Regions from separate parts of the Atlantibacter sp. genome, predicted to be linked through region 3. Evidence: predicted binding sites of a transcription regulator. Region 3 holds the regulator's gene; each other region holds the start of a gene.

Region 1 (4,217 bases), on a different contig from region 3:
ACCGTGACCGTTAACCTGCGTAGCCTGAAAAAGCAGTTATACCTGTGCCTGATGAGCGTGAACGCGCTGGAAGCGATTCGCTTCTACGTCAGCTTTGCCTGTTCCTTCGCCTTCGCCGAGCGCGAACTGATGGAAGGCAACGCCAAAATCATTCGCCTGATCGCCCGCGACGAAGCGCTGCACCTGACCGGCACCCAGCACATGCTGAACCTGATGCGTTCCGGCGCGGATGACCCGGAAATGGCGGAAATCGCCGAAGAGTGCAAACAGGAATCTTACGATCTGTTCGTACTGGCGGCGCAGCAGGAAAAAGAGTGGGCGGATTACCTGTTCCGCGACGGCTCAATGATCGGCCTGAACAAAGACATTCTGTGCCAGTACGTGGAATACATCACCAACATCCGCATGCAGGCGGTTGGGCTCGATCTGCCGTTCAAAACCCGCTCCAACCCGATTCCGTGGATTAACACCTGGCTGGTGTCGGATAACGTGCAGGTTGCGCCGCAGGAAGTGGAAGTAAGCTCTTACCTGGTCGGCCAGATTGACTCGGAAGTCGATACCGACGACCTGAGCAATTTCCAGCTTTAAGATGGGTCGTATTACGCTTCGCCTCTCTGGCGCACAGCTGCTGTGCCAGGATGAGCACCCTTCCCTGCTGGCGGCGCTGGAGTCGCATAAAATTGCGGTGGAATATCAGTGTCGTGAAGGGTATTGCGGTTCGTGCCGTACCCGTTTACATGCAGGTGAAGTAACCTGGCTGATTGAGCCGCTGGCGTTTATCGAGCCGGGGGACATTCTCCCCTGCTGTTGCCGGGCGCAGGGCGATATTGAAATCGAACTGTAGAAAGGAAAAAGGCTGAGCCCGTAAGCTCAGCCTTTTTTATTACCCGCGTTTCGCGAGCACTTCCTGGTGATGCTTACGCTCACCAATCATTACCACGATCAACAACAGCACCGCTAAAATGCTGCCGCCGATCATCACCATAAAGCCGCCGTCCCAGCCGAAGAAGTCCACGGTGTAACCGACAATGGCGCTCGCGGCAACCGAACCGCCGAGATAACCAAACAGACCGGTGAAGCCTGCCGCCGTACCCGCCGCTTTTTTCGGTGCCAGCTCCAGCGCATGCAGACCAATCAGCATCACCGGACCATAAATCAGGAAGCCGATAATGATCATACAGGCCATATCCACGTGCGGGTTGCCCGCCGGGTTGAGCCAGTAAACGATGGTCGCGATGGTCACCAGCGTCATAAAGAACACGCCGGTTGCGCCACGGTTGCCCCGGAACACTTTGTCCGACATCCAGCCGCACAGCAGCGTGCCTGGTATTCCCGCATACTCATACAGGAAGTAGGCCCAGGAGGATTTATCCAGCGCGAAATGCTTCACTTCACGCAGATAGGTCGGTGACCAGTCGAGGATGCCGTAACGCAGCAGGTAGACAAACACGTTAGCGATAGCGATATACCACAGCAGTTTATTAGGCAGTATGTACTGCATAAAAATCTGCTTCGCGGTCAGCTCTTCTTCGTGCTTATCGCTGTAATCATCCGGGTAGTCGTTTTTGTACTCTTCAATCGGCGGCAGACCGCAGGATTGCGGGGTATCACGCATCAGCGCAAAGGCAATCAGCGCCACGATGATGGCCCCGAATGCCGGCATATACAGCGCCGCTTTCCAGTCGTTAAACCACGCCATACCGAGCAGGAACAGCAGCGGAGGAAGCCCGCCGCCCACGTTATGGGCGCAGTTCCATACCGAGACAATCCCGCCGCGCTCTTTCTGCGACCACCAGTGCACCATAGTACGGCCACACGGCGGCCACCCCATGCCCTGGAACCAGCCGCACAGGAACAGCAGTACGAACATAATCGCAATGCTCGATGTCGCCCAGGGCACGAAACCCATAAACAACATTACCGCCGCCGCCAGAATCAAACCGGCAGGCAGAAACACGCGCGGGTTGGAGCGGTCAGAAACCGACCCCATGATGAACTTCGAGAAGCCGTAAGCAATGGAAATGCCCGACAGCGCAAAACCCAGGTCCCCGCGTGAAAATCCTTGTTCAATCAAATACGGCATTGCCAGCGCGAAGTTTTTTCGCACCAGATAATAGGCCGCGTACCCAAAAAATATCCCCATGAAAATCTGCCAGCGTAACCGGCGGTAAACGGGATCGATCTTTTCTGCAGGCAATCTTGCCGAATGTGCTGCAGGTTTAAAGATACTTAGCATTGCTCTCTCCAGGCCCAGATAAGTACTCAACGAAAACAAAAGACAACGGAAACTTTCTTTTCCGAGCGTGATAGTAGTCAAAATTAAATGCAAATGCTGTGAAACATCGCACATATTGTTTCACTTTTATTACAATCGAACAAAAAAGCGCATTACGATGGAATATATTTTCGTTTTTCGTTCGAATTTGCTCGTTATCAAACAAACCACACCAGTAATGTGGCTAAATGGTTAACACAGCAGAGTGTTGAGAGGACGAGGCGATGAGACCAGAACAAGCGGATGTGGTGATAATCGGCGGCGGCGCGACCGGCGCGGGTATTGCCAGAGACTGCGCGCGACGCGGCCTCAGGGCCATCTTACTGGAGCGCCACGACTTTGCCACCGGCGCGACCGGGCGCAACCACGGGTTACTACACAGCGGCGCGCGCTATGCGGTCAATGATCCAGAATCGGCAAGAGAATGCATTGCGGAAAACCGCATTTTGAAAAGCGTGGCCCGCCACTGTATAGAACCCACCGGCGGGCTGTTTATCACCCTGCCCGAAGACTCGTTTGAATGGCAGCGCCAGTTTATCGATGCCTGCCAGCAGGCGGATATCGACACCGAATTACTCACCCCGCAGGAAGCGCTGAAGATTGAACCCAGCGTCAACCCGGCGCTGGTGGGCTGCGTGCGAGTGCCCGATGGCACCGTCGATCCGTTCCGGCTGACCACCGCCAATATGCTGGATGCGCGTGAACACGGCGCGCTGCTGTATACGTGGCATGAAGTGACCGGGCTGATCCGCCACAATGAGCAGATCCGCGGCGTGCGCGTTTTCGACCATCAGCACGGCGAAACGCGCGAAATCTACGCCGACGTGGTGGTGAATGCCGCCGGGATCTGGGGGGCGCATATCGCTGAGTACGCCGATTTGCGCATCCGGATGCTGCCTGCCAAAGGCGCGTTACTGATACTCGGCCATCGCATAAATCAACATGTGATTAACCGCTGCCGCAAACCCGCCGACGCCGATATTCTGGTGCCCGGCGACACCATTTCACTGATTGGCACCACCTCCAGCCGCGTTGACTACGACCAAATCGACAATACCCGCGTCACCGCCAGCGAAGTGGACATCCTGCTACGCGAAGGGGCAAAACTGGCGCCGCGTATGGCGCAAACCCGCATTCTGCGCGCCTACTCCGGCGTCCGCCCGCTGGTAGCTACTGATGACGATCCCAGCGGTCGCAACGTCAGCCGCGGCATTGTGCTGCTGGATCACGCTGAGCGCGACGGGCTGGACGGGTTTATCACCATCACCGGCGGCAAACTGATGACCTACCGGCTGATGGCGGAATGGGCCACTGACGCGGTATGCCGCAAGCTGGGCAACACCACGCCCTGCACCACCGCCAGCGCGCCGCTGCCCGGCTCGCGCGAAGAACCGGAGACCACGCTGCGCAAAGTGATCTCCCTGCCGACCATGCTGCGCGGTTCCGCCGTGTATCGCCACGGCGAACGCGCCGCCGAGTGGCTGAACGACGCGCGGCTTAACCAAAGCCTGGTGTGCGAATGCGAGGCGGTCACTGCCAGCGAAGTGCGCTACGCCGTGGAATCATTAGCGGTCACCAAACTGGTGGACTTACGCCGCCGCACCCGCATCGGCATGGGCACCTGCCAGGGCGAGTTGTGCGCCTGCCGCGCCGCCGGATTATTGCAGCGCTTCGGGGTGATGAGCGGGGTGCAATCCTGCCGCGAACTGTCGCAGTTCCTTAACGAGCGCTGGAAAGGCATCGCCCCCGTCGCGTATGGGGATGCGTTACGCGAGGCGGAATTTACCCGTTGGGTTTACCAGGGATTATGCGGACTGGAAAAGGAACAACGCCATGAAATTTGATAGCGTGATTATCGGCGGCGGCCTCGCAGGATTGCTGTGCGGGATCACGCTCGGCGAAGCGGGTCTGCGCTGCGCGATTGTCAGCCGGGGCCAGAGCG
Region 2 (4,217 bases), on a different contig from region 3:
GGTTACCCCGCTGGTAGCGTTTGATTCCGCTGGTCAGCGCCTCGGCATGGGCGGCGGCTTTTATGACCGCACGCTGCAAAACTGGCGTCAACACGGCCTTTTCCCGGTTGGCTATGCCCATGATTGCCAGCATGTAGAATCCCTGCCGGTTGAAGAGTGGGATATCCCACTGCCCGCCGTGATCACGCCGACCGCTACCTTGGAATGGCAATAAAAAAACCCACCGAAGTGGGCTTTTTCAATTCAGAAAAATCAGTAAAGCAGACGCGCGCGGATGGTGCCCGGGATCGCTTTCATCGCCTGTAGTGCATTAAACGCAACATCTTCCTCCGCATCGATATCAATCACCACATAACCCATTTGCGACGTGGTTTGCAAATACTGGGCCGCGATGTTCACGCCCTGCTCAGCGAAGATCTGGTTGATAGCGGTCAGAATACCCGGACGGTTTTCGTGAATGTGCAGCAGACGGCTGACGCGCCCTTCGTGCAGCGGCAGCGACACTTCCGGGAAGTTCACGGCTGACAGGGTCGAGCCGTTATCAGAGTACTTCGCCAGTTTACCTGCCACTTCCAGGCCGATGTTTTCCTGCGCTTCCTGGGTGGAGCCGCCCACGTGCGGCGTCAGGATCACGTTATCGAATTCGCACAGCGGTGAGTTAAACGGATCGCTGTTGGTAGCCGGTTCGGTCGGGAATACGTCGATTGCCGCACCCGCCAGATGTTTGCGTGACAGCGCATCGCACAGCGCCGGGATATCTACCACGGTGCCGCGCGCGGCGTTGATCAGCAGCGAGCCCGGCTTCATCAGCGCCAGCTGCTCCGCGCCAATCATATCTTTGGTGGAGGCGTTTTCCGGCACATGCAGGCTAACCACGTCGCTCATGTTAAGAAGTTCAGAGAGAAATTGTACCTGCGTGGCGTTGCCCAGCGGCAGCTTGCTTTCGATATCGTAGAAGTAAACGTGCATGCCCAGCGATTCCGCCAGAATGCCCAGTTGGGTGCCGATATGGCCGTAGCCGATGATCCCCAGTTTTTTACCACGCGCTTCAAAAGAACCCGCCGCCTGTTTGTTCCAGATACCGCGGTGCGCTTTGGCGTTCGCTTCAGGTATGCCGCGCAGCAGCAGCAGCAGTTCGCCGATCACCAGTTCGGCAACCGAACGGGTATTAGAGAATGGCGCGTTAAACACCGGCACGCCACGACGCGCCGCCGCCTGCAAATCAACCTGGTTGGTGCCGATGCAGAAACAGCCTACCGCCACCAGTTTTTCCGCCGCAGCGAAGATCTCTTCAGTCAGATGAGTACGGGATCGCAGGCCGATGAAATGGGCATCACGGACGGACTCTTTCAGTTGCTCGCTGTCCAGCGCGCCTTTGTGATATTCGATATTGGTATACCCTGCTGCGCGCAGGCTATCGATGGCTTTCTGGTGAACACCTTCCACCAGTAAGAATTTAATCTTGTCTTTTTCCAGTGATACTTTTGCCATTTCCCGACCCTGTTATTCTGAGCTGATGTTGTGCTGGGTAATAAGTCACCCTTCTGCCAACATATCAAAATTTCGCGGCCCGGCAATATGAACGTTTGCGTCACGATTTTGAAGAAATATCATCCAACTGCAAAAGCCAGAATAAAATATTGCCCGAAAGAATAAAGACGAAAGGAATGACAGGAGTGTGTCGTAATTGTGACAGATGTCACCAAATTTCCCAGGGGAAATTTTTTTCTGGAACAGGGTACTTTCGTACCCCGCTCAGATCATTTCACGATAGTTTTCACGCCGTCGGCGGTGCCGATCAGTGCGACGTCAGCGCCACGGTTAGCAAACAGCCCTACCGTGACCACACCCGGAATGCTGTTAATTGCGTTTTCCAGCGCCACAGGGTCAATGATTTCAAGGCCATGCACGTCAAGGATCACGTTGCCGTTATCGGTCAACACGCCCTGGCGATACTCCGGACGGCCGCCCAGCTTAACCAGTTGACGCGCCACGCAGCTGCGGGCCATCGGGATCACTTCCACCGGCAGCGGGAACGCGCCAAGAATATCCACCTGTTTGGACGCATCCGCGATACAGATAAATTTCTCCGCCACCGAGGCTATGATTTTCTCGCGGGTTAACGCCGCGCCACCGCCTTTGATCATCTGCATATGGCCGTTGATCTCGTCAGCGCCGTCAACGTAGATCCCCAGCGAATCCACCTCGTTGAGATCGTAAACGGTAATGCCGAGCGCCTTGAGTTTTTCGGTGGAAGCATCAGAGCTTGAAACCGCGCCATCGATTTGATGCTTAATGGTGCCAAGCGCATCAATAAAATGTGCGGCGGTCGATCCTGTACCCACTCCTACGATGGTGCCGGGCTGCACATACTGAAGCGCTGCCCAACCCACTGCTTTTTTCAGTTCATCCTGCGTCATGGTCTTTTGCCTGTGGTATGAAATCTGTGGCGCATTATAGAACAAGGCGTGACGAAAAGGGGTATCTATTGGCGCGGCAAATATCCGCCAGATTCTGTTTTTGTCGGTAACGCCGGGAAAATTATGTCATAGTGCCCAATAGTACCGATTATCAGGAATTCAGGAGCAGCCCCGAGACATGAAACGCCCGGACTACAGAACATTGCAGGCGCTGGACGCAGTCATTCGTGAACGCGGTTTTGAGCGCGCGGCGCAGAAACTGTGCATCACTCAATCGGCGGTGTCGCAGCGGATAAAGCAACTGGAGATTCTGTTCGGCCAGCCGTTGCTGGTGCGTACCGTGCCGCCCCGCCCGACCGAACAAGGGCAAAAACTGCTGGCACTGCTGCGCCAGGTGGAGCTGCTGGAAGATGAGTGGCTGGGGGATGAGCAAACCGGCTCGACGCCGCTGCTGCTGTCGCTGGCGGTCAACGCCGACAGTCTGGCGACGTGGCTGCTGCCAGCGTTAGCGCCGGTGCTGGTGGATTCGCCGATTCGCCTCAATCTTCAGGTCGAAGATGAAACCCGTACCCAGGAACGCCTGCGTCGCGGCGAAGTGGTCGGCGCGGTGAGTATTCAGCCCCAACCGCTGCCAAGCTGCCTTGTGGATCAACTGGGCGCGCTGGATTACCTGTTTGTGGCCTCGAAAGCCTTTGCGGAACGCTATTTCCCTAACGGCGTTACCCGCGCCGCATTGCTGAAAGCCCCTGCCGTGGCGTTCGATCATCTGGACGATATGCATCAGGCGTTTTTGCAGCAGAACTTCGACCTGTCGCCGGGCAGCGTACCCTGCCACATCGTCAACTCGTCTGAAGCCTTTGTGCAACTGGCGCGTCAGGGCACCACCTGCTGTATGATCCCGCATCTGCAGATTGAAAAAGAGCTGGCAAGCGGTGAGCTAATCGACCTGACGCCGGGCCTGTTTCAGCGCCGGATGCTCTACTGGCACCGTTTTGCGCCGGAAAGCCGGATGATGCGCAACGTCACCGATGCACTGTTGGAATACGGACACAGAGTGTTGCGCCAGGTATAAACAAACCCGCCAGTTGGCGGGTTTGTTGTTATTACTGCGCGGTTTGCGAAGGCGTGGTGGTCTGCCCCTGACCTGGCTGCAGTTCAAACACCACATCGACTTGATCGTCAAACTGAATGGTCGGTTGCTCGTAGGTTTCCTGAGCGGATACCGCAGGCGCGGCGTCTGCTTTCATCATGCGAACCACCGGGCTCGGCTGATAGTTGGAAACATGATAACGCACGCTGTAAACCGGGCCGAGTTTGCCTTCGAAACCTTCCGCCAGCTGTTGCGCCTGGTGGGTGGCGTCATCAATCGCCGCTTTACGCGCTTTATCTTTGTATTGCTCCGGGTCCGCTACGGCTAAGGAGACTGCACGAATTTCGTTCAGGCCCGCTTTTAACGCCCCGTCGAGCAAGTTATTAAGCTTATCGAGCTGGCGTACAGTGACTTCAACGGTACGGATCGCGCGATAGCCTTTAAGAATGCTTTTGCCGTTCTGGTAGTCGTAATCCGGCTGGGTACGCAAATTTGCCGAATTGATATCTTTTTTCTCTACCCCGTTTTCCTGCAGGAAAGTGAGGTATTGCGCAACGCGGTCGTCAGCCTGTTTTTTAGCTGCGGCGGCGTCTTTAGCTGAAACATTCACTTCGATAGCGAGTGTCGCGATATCCGGCACCGCATCGACGCTGGCCGTCCCTGACGTCACGATATGTGGGCCGTTAGGCAGTTCGTTCGCCTGTACG
Region 3 (4,217 bases):
GATAGGCCACGCCTTTAACTTCAAATTCCACTTCCGCCAGACACTCGGCGGTGTCGCGGGTCATCAAATCATTCTGCGACTGGGAGATGGTGTTGAGGCGCGGCGTCTTGTGATACAGCGCCAGGCAAACGGCATCAAGCAGGGTGGTTTTCCCCGCGCCGGTTGGCCCGGTGATAGCAAACAGTCCATTGCTGGAAAACGGCTCCTGGGTAAAGTCGATTTTCCATTCACCCTTCAGGGAGTTGAGGTTCTTAAGACGCAGGCTCAAAATCTTCATGCGTTTTCCTCCTGCTGCATCGTCTCCAGGGTTTGGGCGAACAGCGTCCTCAACCTGGCGGCTTCATCCTCTTCCAGCGCTTCGCTTTGCAGGCGGCGCTCAAACACTTCCTCTACACTGAGTTCGCTCAGGGTTTCGGTTTCCAGCCGGGCGATAGCCTGTTCCCGCTGCTCGCGGTTACGGCGCAGTAAGATCACTTCCACCGGCAGATTTTCGGTCATGGCAACGATCTGGCGCTGCATATCGTGCAGGAAATCATCGCTGACAATTTCGATATTCAGCCAGGTTTTCGGCTCGGCGGGCGCGTCGCGCCACTGCTCAAGCTGCTGCTCGATTTGCGCCAGCGTGCCTTTGATCATCGCCAGCGGCTGGGTAACCGGTACTGCCAGCGGGGTGATTTTCGCCAGCGATGCGCCGGAAAACTCCACCAGATTCACTACTTTTTCACTGCCGGTTTCATCAAAACTTAACGGGATCGGCGAGCCGCAATAGCGGATATGTTCGCTCTTTGCCACCGCCTGGGCGCGATGAATATGGCCCAGGGCGATGTAATCCGCCGCCGGGAAATGGCTGGCGGGGAACGCGTCGAGGGTGCCGATGTAAATATCGCGTACCGCGTCGGTTTTAGTGACGCCCAGCGCGGTTAAATGGCCGGTTGCGATAACCGGCAGCGCGCGTTCGCCGCGCAACTGGCAGGCGGCTTCAAAGCACTCCTGGTAATGATGGGTAATGGCGTCCAGCAGTTGCAGTTGTTTATCGCTGCCCGATTCGCCGGCGCGGCTTTTGGTGATGTCGCGCGGGCGTAAAAACGGGACAGGGCACAGTACCGCGCCCGGCTCGCCATTCCGTTTATTGATAATCAATGCCTGGCCTTCAGGATCACGCTGCGCGCTGGCGACCACCCGGGTATTCAGGCAGGCCAGCAGTTCGCGGGATTCGTTGAGCGTCGCAACCGAATCATGATTGCCCGCCAGGACGATTAACTCACAGCCGGTCGGCTGGAGATCCACCACGAAGCGGTTATACAGTTCACGGGCGTAGCTCGGCGGCGAACCGGTATCAAAGATATCCCCGGCGACGATAATGGCATCCACCTGCTGCTCCGCCGCCGTCTGGCGCAGCCACGTCAGGAAGGCCTGGTGCTCCGCCGCGCGGCTTTTGGTATAAAAATTTTGACCGAGATGCCAGTCTGAGGTGTGGAGGATGCGCATCGTCATTCCCTGTGGCGTAAAAGCGAAAGGGGGATTATAACCCTCCTTATACTTCACTGTCCTGAGGTCAGATTTATACAGCAAACTGATGGGTCATAAGACCGTCATCTTTTTCATAAATCTGTCATAAAACTGACGCATAATGGCGCCGCATTCAGAAAATTCGACTTAATTTGACAGGGCTAATCATGGCGAGACGTATCCTGGTCGTTGAAGATGAAGCGCCAATCCGTGAGATGGTGTGCTTCGTACTCGAACAAAATGGCTTCCAGCCGGTTGAAGCGGAAGATTATGACACCGCGGTGAATCAGCTTAACGAACCCTGGCCCGACCTTATCCTGCTGGACTGGATGTTGCCGGGCGGTTCCGGGCTTCAGTTTATTAAACATCTCAAACGCGAAGCGCTGACCCGCGATATCCCGGTCATGATGCTGACCGCGCGCGGTGAAGAAGAAGACCGGGTGCGCGGGCTGGAAACCGGCGCGGACGATTACATCACCAAGCCGTTCTCCCCGAAAGAGCTGGTGGCGCGGATCAAAGCCGTGATGCGCCGCATCTCCCCGATGGCGGTGGAGGAGGTGATCGAAATGCAGGGGCTGAGCCTCGACCCCAGCTCCCACCGCGTGATGACTGGCGAAAACCCTCTCGATATGGGCCCCACCGAATTCAAACTGTTACACTTCTTTATGACCCACCCGGAGCGGGTTTACAGCCGCGAGCAATTGCTTAATCACGTCTGGGGCACCAACGTGTATGTGGAAGACCGAACCGTGGACGTGCATATCCGCCGCCTGCGTAAAGCGCTGGAGCTGAGCGGGCACGATCGTATGGTGCAAACGGTTCGCGGAACCGGCTACCGCTTCTCAAGTCGTTTTTAATCACGATAACCGGAGAGTGACGCGTGCTGGAACGGCTGTCATGGAAAAGGCTGGCCCTTGAGCTGGTGCTGTGTTGTATCCCGGCCCTGATTCTGGGGGCCATTTTTGGTTACTGGGCGTGGTTTCTGCTGCTGGCGGTCACCAGCCTGCTGGTCTGGCATTTCTGGAATTTGATGCGCCTTTCCTGGTGGATTTGGGTCGATCGCAGCATGACGCCGCCGCCGGGGCGGGGGAGCTGGGACCCGCTGCTGTACGGCCTGCATCAAATGCAGTTGCGGAACAAAAAGCGCCGCCGCGAGCTGGGCAGCCTGATCAAACGCTTTCGCAGCGGCGCGGAATCCTTGCCGGATGCGGTGATCCTCACCACCGAAGAGGGCAATATCTTCTGGTGTAACGGCCTGGCTCAGCAACTGCTGGGGCTGCGCTGGCCGGACGATAACGGTCAAAACATCCTTAACCTGCTGCGCTACCCCGAATTCACCAACTGGCTAAAGGGGCGGCAGTTTACTCGCCCGCTGAATCTGGTGCTGAATAACGGCCGCCACCTGGAATTCCGCGTTATGCCTTACAGCGAAGAACAGCTATTAATGGTGGCGCGCGACGTGACGCAAATGCACCAGTTGGAAGGCGCACGGCGTAATTTCTTCGCTAACGTCAGTCACGAATTGCGTACACCGCTGACGGTGCTCCAGGGCTATCTGGAAATGATGGACGATAAACCGCTCGAAGGCCCGCTGCGCGAGAAAGCCATCCATACCATGCGCGAGCAAACCCACCGGATGGAAGGCCTGGTCAAGCAACTGCTGACCCTGTCGAAAATCGAGGCCGCGCCCGCGCTGGTGCTGAATGAGCAAATTGACGTGCCGATGATGTTGCGGGTGGTGGAGCGCGAGGCGCAAACCTTAAGCCATAAAAGACATACGCTTACATTTGACGTCGACAGTCATTTAAAAGTGCTGGGCAATGATGAACAACTGCGCAGTGCGATATCCAACCTGGTGTATAACGCGGTTAACCATACCCCGGAAGGCACGGCGATTACCGTAACCTGGCAGCGCACACCGCAGGGAGCAAAGTTTTCGGTACAGGATAACGGACCGGGAATTTCAGCGGAGCATATTCCGCGTCTCACCGAGCGTTTTTACCGGGTGGATAAAGCCCGTTCCCGCCAGACTGGCGGCAGCGGACTGGGGCTGGCGATTGTTAAGCACGCCCTCAGCCACCACGATGCGCGGCTTGAAATCGAGAGCCAGCCTGCTAAAGGCACCACCTTTAGTTTTGTGCTGCCGGAACGGCTTATCGCAAATCCTGCCCCGGTGCGGCAAATCAGCTAAACCCGCTGTAAAACTTAGTTTCCATGGGCCAGTAAACTGGCCCTTTTGCCGTTTGGTTTCCTGAATAACTGTCTTATTTTTGACGGTTGTTTGTTTTTTGTTCGCATTAAAAGCCATAACATTTTTAAGATTCTGGTATGAATATCTAACTCATTTCACGATTGTGGAATAATCTACTGGTTTTTAGATCCCTTATTGCCTTCAAACGTTATAAGCGTTTAAATTGCGCACCTGATGTTGCCAGACTCACTGTAATTTCGTGGTAATCCAAAAAACTATTCTCCGCCACGGCATCAGGTAAGTGTTTTTCGCTGATTTATAACGAAACGACGCTATTTCGCTCAGCGCTGGCAACCTAAACGTCATTCTTTTCAACACCACATCCACAGGCAGTTAGACTTTATGACCCATCAACTGAAATCGCGTGACATCATCGCACTGGGCTTTATGACCTTTGCGCTGTTTGTAGGCGCCGGCAACATCATCTTTCCCCCTATGGTTGGCCTGCAGGCAGGTG

What was found. The regulator PhoB, encoded in region 3, activates phosphate uptake and scavenging genes when phosphate is short. The targets are predictions, from matches to a motif close to CTGTCATAAAACTGNCNNAT.
Region 1: the regulator PhoB is predicted to act here: its motif matches at 2,352-2,371, upstream of glpT (glycerol-3-phosphate transporter).
Region 2: the regulator PhoB is predicted to act here: its motif matches at 1,677-1,696, upstream of serA (phosphoglycerate dehydrogenase).

The regions. Positions count from the first base shown of each region.
Region 1 covers NZ_DAMBQK010000001.1:152,926-157,142, reverse strand. The annotation lists gene nrdB (class Ia ribonucleoside-diphosphate reductase subunit beta) at 1-588, shown strand, start outside; gene yfaE (class I ribonucleotide reductase maintenance protein YfaE) at 590-844, shown strand; gene glpT (glycerol-3-phosphate transporter) at 884-2,236, opposite strand; gene glpA (anaerobic glycerol-3-phosphate dehydrogenase subunit A) at 2,500-4,119, shown strand; gene glpB (glycerol-3-phosphate dehydrogenase subunit GlpB) at 4,109-4,217, shown strand, end outside.
Region 2 covers NZ_DAMBQK010000004.1:137,343-141,559, reverse strand. The annotation lists gene RT120_RS06090 (5-formyltetrahydrofolate cyclo-ligase) at 1-214, shown strand, start outside; gene serA (phosphoglycerate dehydrogenase) at 253-1,491, opposite strand; gene rpiA (ribose-5-phosphate isomerase RpiA) at 1,761-2,420, opposite strand; gene argP (DNA-binding transcriptional regulator ArgP) at 2,599-3,492, shown strand; gene RT120_RS06070 (oxidative stress defense protein) at 3,524-4,217, opposite strand, start outside.
Region 3 covers NZ_DAMBQK010000033.1:2,962-7,178, forward strand. The annotation lists gene sbcC (exonuclease subunit SbcC) at 1-277, opposite strand, end outside; gene sbcD (exonuclease subunit SbcD) at 274-1,488, opposite strand; gene phoB (phosphate response regulator transcription factor PhoB) at 1,677-2,366, shown strand; gene phoR (phosphate regulon sensor histidine kinase PhoR) at 2,390-3,700, shown strand; gene brnQ (branched-chain amino acid transporter carrier protein BrnQ) at 4,103-4,217, shown strand, end outside.